DNA from 2 places in the Streptomyces sp. JW3 genome. Region 2 is predicted to be linked to the other one. Evidence: riboswitches for the same ligand, from Rfam matches in the RefSeq annotation. Region 2 holds a riboswitch; the other holds the start of a gene.
The links. A riboswitch is a leader RNA that binds a small molecule or an ion and turns the genes downstream of it on or off. The one in region 2 is predicted to bind glycine.
Positions count from the first base shown of each region.

Region 1: another riboswitch for glycine. It lies ahead of gcvP (aminomethyl-transferring glycine dehydrogenase); the one in region 2 lies ahead of gcvT (glycine cleavage system aminomethyltransferase GcvT).

Region 1 is NZ_JBQOUX010000158.1:1,105-4,965, reverse strand. Features, by position in the region: gene ACTT8P_RS36050 (DNA polymerase IV) at 1-860, shown strand, start outside; gene ACTT8P_RS36045 (PRC-barrel domain-containing protein) at 1,146-1,520, opposite strand; glycine riboswitch at 1,647-1,741, shown strand; gene gcvP (aminomethyl-transferring glycine dehydrogenase) at 1,920-3,861, shown strand, end outside.
Region 2 is NZ_JBQOUX010000016.1:93,262-97,122, forward strand. Features, by position in the region: gene ACTT8P_RS09930 (enhanced serine sensitivity protein SseB) at 1-491, opposite strand, end outside; gene ACTT8P_RS09935 (AAA family ATPase) at 585-1,217, opposite strand; glycine riboswitch at 1,587-1,682, shown strand; glycine riboswitch at 1,683-1,804, shown strand; gene gcvT (glycine cleavage system aminomethyltransferase GcvT) at 1,844-2,962, shown strand; gene gcvH (glycine cleavage system protein GcvH) at 3,031-3,411, shown strand; gene glyA (serine hydroxymethyltransferase) at 3,421-3,861, shown strand, end outside.

The DNA.
Region 1 (3,861 bases), on a different contig from region 2:
CGACCGGTGACCACCTGCGGCGGGCCGGGATGACCACGGTCGGCGAACTCGCCGAGGCGGGCGAGGACGAACTGGTCCGGCTGCTGGGCAAGGCGCACGGACACGCGCTGTACGCGATGGCGCTGGCGCACGACGAGCGGCCCGTGGTGGCCGAGCGGGAGACCAAGTCGGTGTCGGTGGAGGACACCTACGACGTCGACATCCACGACCGGACCCGGGTCGGTCTCGAGGTGCGGCGGCTGGCCGGCCGGTGTGTGGGGCGGCTGCGCGGGGCCGGGCTGTCCGGGCGCACCATCGTGCTGAAGGTACGGCGCTACGACTTCTCCACCCTGACCCGGTCCGAGACGCTGCGCGGGCCCACGGACGACCCGGCGGTGGTCGCGGAGGCGGCGGCGCGGCTCCTGGACGCCGTGGACACCACCGGCGGGGTGCGGCTGCTCGGCGTGGGGGTCACTGGGCTCGCCGACTACACGCAGGAGGACCTGTTCGCGCAGGCGGCGGGGGAGCGGGCGGGGGCGCAGGAGGAGGCGGAGCAGGCGGGGGCCACGGGGCTTTCGGGGGCGGCGGAGGGGGGCGACCGGGCCGCGTCCGCCGAGCCGGAGATCGCGCCCGCCGAGCGCCGCTGGCCCTCGGGGCACGACGTACGGCACGCGGTGTACGGGCACGGGTGGGTGCAGGGCAGTGGTCTGGGGCGGGTCACGGTGCGGTTCGAGACGCCGTTGTCGACCCGGCCGGGACGGGTACGGACGTTCCGGACCGACGACCCGGAACTGGAGCCGGCGGAGCCGCTGCCATTGGTGGAACGAAGACCGGGGGACGCCGCGGCCGGACCGGTCGAGCCGGTGGGTGGGGCGGGGTGACCGCGGTCGCGGTACGGGGCGCTGCGCGGCGGTGCGGGGACAGCCGGGCGATGCGGCTCAGGTGAGGCGGGAGGAGGTGTGGGGTGCCGGTCACGCGCGGGACGGGCGGGGTGGGGAGCAATCGCCGGGTGTGCCGGCGGGGCTCGGATCCCGGTGAGCGGTGAGCGGTGAGCGGTGAGCGGTGAGCGGGGGACGGGGGCAGGGGCAGGGGGCAGGGGACAGTCTTTCCCGCGGGGCGCGGGGTGCGCAGGAGGCGTTTTCGGGGGGTGTTGGGCCCGTCTCGCCTCAGCTGGGTTCCTCCTGGCCCGCCAGGTGGCCGAAGTCGTGGTCGGGGAAGGCGGGCGGGGCGGCGATGTCGAGGCCGTAGTGGTGGTAGAGCTGGAGTTCCTGTTCCGGGGAGAGGTGGCGGCCGACGCCGAAGTCGGGGGCCTCCTTGATCAGCGCGCGGTCGAAGGGCACCCGCAGCGTGCCGTCGACCAGTTCGCTGGGTTCCAGGGGGACGAAGGCGTCCCGGCTGAACAGGCCGGTGCGTATGGCCGCCCATTCGGGTATGCCGGTGGCGTCGTCGAGGTAGACCTCGTCGACGGTGCCGATCCTCGTGCCGTTGCGGTCGAACGCCTTGCGGCCGATCAGGTTGCGGGGATCGATGTCGGTACGCACGGGCCCTCCAGGTGGTCGCCAACCATCCGGTCCATCATCCGTAAGCACTACAAAAGAGCACATTTGGCTGTGCGGCCACTCGAAAGACCGTGCGTGGGGGTCGCTGGTACGCTGGCAAACGGCTGCTGACCCCGTGCGGGAGAGTCCTCCGGTTACACCGGAGGCGCCGAAGGAGCAACTCCTCCCCGGAATCTCTCAGGCTCACGTACCGCACGGACGAGGTCACTCTGGAAAGCAGGGCGGGTGTCGACGGCTTCCGCTCTCACCGACGGTGAAAGCCGGGACGGCCCGACAGGATCCCGGTGAAGCTCTCAGGTCGAGATGACAGAGGGGGAGGCCGTCCGGGCACCCGCGCCATGGTGCCCCTCGCAGGTCGCGTCAGACCAGGAGGCCTCCGCAATGACCGCCCATCCCACGCCGCGCACCCCGCTCGCCGAGCTCGAACAGGGCATTCCGTTCGAGCAGCGCCACATCGGCCCCGACCAGGAAGCCCGGGCCAAGATGCTGGCCCAGGTCGGGTACGGCTCGCTCGACGAGCTGACCGCCGCCGCCGTGCCCGAGGTGATCAGGAGCGCCGGCGCGCTGGATCTGCCCCAGGGGCGCACGGAGGCCGAGGTACTGGCCGAGCTGCGCTCGCTCGCCGACCGCAACCAGGTGCTCGACTCGATGATCGGGCTCGGCTACTACGGCACCTTCACGCCGCCGGTCATCCTGCGCAACGTCATGGAGAACCCGGCCTGGTACACCGCGTACACGCCGTACCAGCCGGAGATCTCGCAGGGCCGGCTGGAGGCGCTGCTCAACTTCCAGACGATGGTGGCCGACCTGACCGGTCTGCCCACCTCCGGGGCCTCGCTGCTGGACGAGGGCACCGCGGCCGCCGAGGCGATGGCGCTGTCGCGGCGGATGGGGAAGAACAAGAAGGGCCTGTTCCTGGTCGACGCGGACGCGCTGCCGCAGACCATCGCCGTGATCCGGACCCGGGCCGAGCCGACCGGGGTCGAGGTGGTCGTCGCCGACCTCAGCGACGGCATCCCGGCCGAGGTCGCCGAGCGGGAGATCAACGGGGTCCTGCTCCAGTACCCGGGTGCCTCCGGTGCGGTACGGGACATCAAGCCGGTCATCGACCGGGCGCACGAGCTGGGCGCGCTGGTCACCGTCGCCGCCGACCTGCTGGCGCTGACCCTGCTGAAGTCGCCCGGGGAGCTGGGCGCCGACATCGCGGTGGGCACCACGCAGCGGTTCGGGGTGCCGATGGGGTTCGGCGGACCGCACGCCGGCTACCTGGCGGTCCAGGAGAAGATGGCGCGCAGCCTGCCCGGGCGGCTGGTGGGTGTCTCGGTGGACGCGGACGGGAACCGGGCCTACCGGCTGGCGCTCCAGACCCGTGAGCAGCACATCCGCCGCGAGAAGGCCACCAGCAACATCTGCACCGCGCAGGTGCTGCTCGCCGTGATGGCCGGGATGTACGCCGTCTACCACGGGCCGGACGGGCTGCGCGGCATCGCCCGGCGCACCCACCGGTACGCCGCGATCCTCGCCGCCGGTCTCGCGGACGGCGGGGTCGAGATCGTGCACGGCGACTACTTCGACACGGTCACCGCCCGGGTGCCCGGACGGGCCGCCGAGATCGTCGCCGCGGCCCGGCAGAACGGCGTCAACCTGCGCCTCGTCGACGCCGACCAGGTCTCGATGGCCTGCGACGAGACCACGACGCGGGCCCAGGTGGGCGGCGTGTGGAACGCGTTCGGGGTCGAGGGCGACATCGAGGCGCTGGACGCGGCGGCCGCCGACGCGCTGCCGGCCGGGCTGCTGCGCACCGACGAGTTCCTCACCCACCCGGTCTTTCATCAGCACCGCTCCGAGACCGCGATGCTGCGCTACCTGCGCCGCCTGGCCGACCGGGACTACGCGCTGGACCGCGGCATGATCCCGCTGGGCTCCTGCACCATGAAGCTCAACGCGACCACCGAGATGGAGCCGGTGACCTGGCCCGAGTTCGGGCAGCTGCACCCCTTCGCCCCCGCCGAGCAGGCACAGGGCTACCTCACCCTGATCCGGGAGCTGGAGGAGCGGCTGGCCGAGGTCACCGGGTACGACAACGTCTCGCTCCAGCCCAACGCCGGGTCGCAGGGCGAGCTGGCCGGACTGCTCGCCGTACGCGGGTACCACCGGGCCAACGGGGACGAGCAGCGGACGGTGTGTCTGATTCCGTCGTCCGCGCACGGGACCAACGCCGCCAGCGCCGTGATGGCCGGGATGAAGGTGGTCGTGGTCAAGACCGCCGAGGACGGCGAGGTCGACGTCGAGGACCTGCGGGCCAGGATCGAGCAGTACCGCG
Region 2 (3,861 bases):
ACCGGGTCGTCCTGCCAGTCGGGTTCGAAGAGGCGGACCCGGCCGCCGGCCGCGGGGCCGTCCAGTGGGCCGCGGCCGGCCCGGCACAGCTCGGCCACCGCGGCCGGCGGCAGCGGGACGCCGACCACGCCGTCCGGGTTGACGGCGATGCCGACCTGCGGGGGCAGCCCGCGGGCGAACTCCACCGCCGGGGCGACGGTGAACGCCATGTGCGCGCCGACGACCTGGCGGAACTGCTCCTCGGAGCTGAACACCGGCACGTACGCCTGGCCGTCGATCTCCAGCGTGGGCAGGTCCAGCGGGCCCTGGTGCGGCCCGCCCCCGCTGGGCAGCGGGACCCAGACGAAGCTGCGGCCCAGGACCTCGACTATCCGGCCGCCGGCGCCGGGCACGCCGAAGGCGGCCGACAGCACCTCCTCCAGTTCGTTGCCGGGCCATCCGCCGTGCGGGTGGGGGTGTGCCTGGGCCGGGAAGCCCGCTGGGAAGTCCATCTGCCTACCGCCTGTGGGGAACCGCTGGTGTGGCTGAAAAGGCTACCGGTCAGCCCGTGAAGCCGATCCGGTCAGCCGGTGAAGCCGAACCGGTCAGCCCGTGAAGCCGATCCGGCGCAGCGTGTCGGCCGCCGCGCGGTCGAGCAGGACGGCGGCGCCGCAGCCGGCTGGCAGTACGCCGTCGGCCGCCGCGCGCAGCAGCCGGTGGGTGGCCGCGCGGTGGCGCAGGAACGCGTACCGGGTCACGCCCCGGCCGCGCTCGCGCTGGCCCTCCAGCGCCTGCTCGGCGTCGACGTCGAGCAGCAGCAGGTGCAGGGTGCCGCCGCGCCGCCGGGCCTCGCGGGCCAGCCAGCGGCGCACCCAGGTCTGGGTGCCGCAGTCGTGCACGACGACGCCCGCGCCGGAGCGCAGGGCGCGGCGCAGCCCGGCGTAGTGCGCGACGCGGACCAGGGGGCGGTAGACGGCGTACGGCAAAAGGCGCGGCAGGCGGCGGTCCCAGCGGTCGCGGGTGTCCTGCGAGTCGACGCGCGCCCCGCGCACGGTCCGCTTCATCAGCGTGGACTTGCCGCTGCCGGGCAGGCCGGTGACCGCGACGAGGTCCCTGGGGCCGAAGAGCAGGGCGTGCGGGCTGTGGCCGGCCCGGTCCCGCAGGTCGCGGACGACGGGTGCGGGCCGCTCGGCGCACGCCTCCCGGGCCGGGGCCGTGTGCTGCTCGGGCAGCGCCAGGGCCGGTTGCGAAAGTCCTGTCGGCCGCCCGGAGGGCGGGCCTGGCGGCGTCAGGTGCGTGCTCTCGGCGTGCCGGCCCCTGGCCCTCGTACTGGATGTACTCGGGTCAGGGGCCGGTGCGGCGGGAGTGCGTGCATGGCGTCGCCAGACAGGCGGGGCTTTCGCGACCGGCCCTGGTCCCGAGGTCGTGGCGTATGCCGTGGTCCTGTTCACCGTGATCGTCCTCCCCTGGGGCGGTTCACGAGTTCCCATCCCCGTCGAGTGTAAAGAGAAGGTAATGCGGTGGTCTCGCGATTTCATTCGCTTCGTGCCACAAGCCGGTCACAAACGCAGTGCTAGGGTGGCCGCGCCAACTGCATACCGGCCGTTTGAATCCGCGCGGGAGAGTCCCCGGCCAGTCGCCGGGGCGCCGAAGGAGCAAGTCCCTCCCTTGAATCTCTCAGGCACCGTCACCGCGCGGGCGAGGCACATCTGAAAAGCGGACCGCCGTGACCGGCGGTCCCACCCAAGGTGCAAGTTCTGGTCCCGGCTCCCCGCGAGCCGTGATCACGGCGAACCTCTCAGGTACCGATGACAGATGGGGAGGACCTTCCTCGCCCGTGCCGTCCTGTCCTGGGAGACGACCGATGAGCAGTACCCCGCTCCGCCATACCGCGCTGGACGCCGCGCACCGCGCGCTCGGCGCGACGATGACCGACTTCGCCGGCTGGGACATGCCGCTGCGCTACGGCTCCGAGCGCGACGAGCACACCGCCGTGCGCACCCGGGCCGGGCTCTTCGACCTCTCCCACATGGGCGAGATCACCGTCACCGGCCCCGCGGCCGCCGCCCTGCTCGACCACGCCCTGGTCGGCAACATCGGCACGGTCACACCGGGCCGGGCCCGCTACACCATGATCTGCCGGGAGGACGGCGGCATCCTGGACGACCTGATCGTCTACCGGCTGGCCGAGACGGAGTACCTGGTCGTCGCCAACGCCTCCAACGCCCAGGTGGTGCTGGACGCGCTCACCGAGCGGGCGGCCGGGTTCGACGCCGAGGTGCGCGACGACCGCGACGCCTACGCGCTGCTCGCCGTGCAGGGACCGGAGTCCGCGGGCATCCTCAAGGGCCTCACCGACGCCGGCCTGGACGGCCTGAAGTACTACGCCGGGCTGCCCGGCACGGTGGCCGGCGTCCCGGCGCTGATCGCCCGTACCGGCTACACCGGCGAGGACGGCTTCGAGCTGTTCGTCGCCCCGGACGGCGCGGCGCGGCTGTGGCAGGCGCTGACCGAGGCCGGCGCGGCCGCCGGTCTGGTCCCGTGCGGCCTGTCCTGCCGGGACACGCTCCGCCTGGAGGCGGGCATGCCGCTGTACGGGCACGAGCTGAGCACCGCGCTGACACCCTTCGACGCCGGGCTCGGCCGGGTGGTGAAGTTCGAGAAGGAGGGCGACTTCGTGGGCCGCGCGGCGCTGGAACAGGCCGCCGTCCGGGCGCGGGACAACCCCCCGCGGGTCCTGGTCGGCCTGGTCGCCGAGGGCCGCCGGGTGCCGCGCGCCGGGTACGCCGTCGTCGCGGACGGACAGGTGATCGGCGAGGTCACCTCCGGCGCCCCCTCCCCCACGCTGGGCAAGCCGATCGCGATGGCGTACGTCGACGCGGCGCACGCGGCGCCGGGCACCGCCGGGGTCGGCGTGGACATCCGCGGCAGCCACGAGCCGTACGAGGTCGTGGCGCTGCCGTTCTACCGGCGCCAGAAGTAGCCTCCCAGCCCCCAGTACATCCGTACATCCGACATCCGTACATCGCCGCATACAGGAGAATTCAGGCCATGAGCAACAACCCCCAGCAGCTCCGCTACAGCAAGGAGCACGAGTGGCTGTCGGCCGCCGCGGACGGCGTCGCGACGGTCGGCATCACGGAGCACGCGGCCAACGCCCTCGGTGATGTCGTCTTCGTCCAGCTCCCCGAGGTCGGCGCCGCCGTCACCGCGGGCGAGACCTGCGGCGAGCTGGAGTCGACCAAGTCGGTCTCCGACCTGTACTCCCCCGTCTCCGGCGAGGTCACCGCGGTCAACGAGAACGTCGTCGACGACCCGTCGCTGGTGAACTCCGCGCCCTTCGAGGGCGGCTGGCTGTTCAAGGTGCGGGTCGCGGACGAGCCGGGCGACCTGCTCTCCGCCGACGAGTACACCGCCTTCTCGGCCGGCTGAGGCCCCGCGATGTCCTCCCCGAACACGTCCCGGTCCGCCTTGAACACGCCCCTGCACGAACTCGACCCGGACGTCGCCGCCGCCGTCGACGCCGAGCTGCACCGCCAGCGGTCCACCCTGGAGATGATCGCCTCCGAGAACTTCGCGCCGCTCGCGGTGATGGAGGCCCAGGGCTCGGTGCTGACCAACAAGTACGCCGAGGGCTATCCGGGCCGCCGCTACTACGGCGGCTGCGAGCACGTCGACGTGGTCGAGCAGATCGCCATCGACCGGGTCAAGGCGCTGTTCGGCGCCGAGCACGCCAACGTGCAGCCGCACTCCGGTGCCCAGGCCAACGCGGCGGCGATGTTCGCGCTGCTGAAGCCGGGCGACACGATCATGGGCCTGAACCTCGCGCACGGCGGGCACCTGACCCACGGCATGAAGATCAACTTCTCCGGCAAGCTGTAC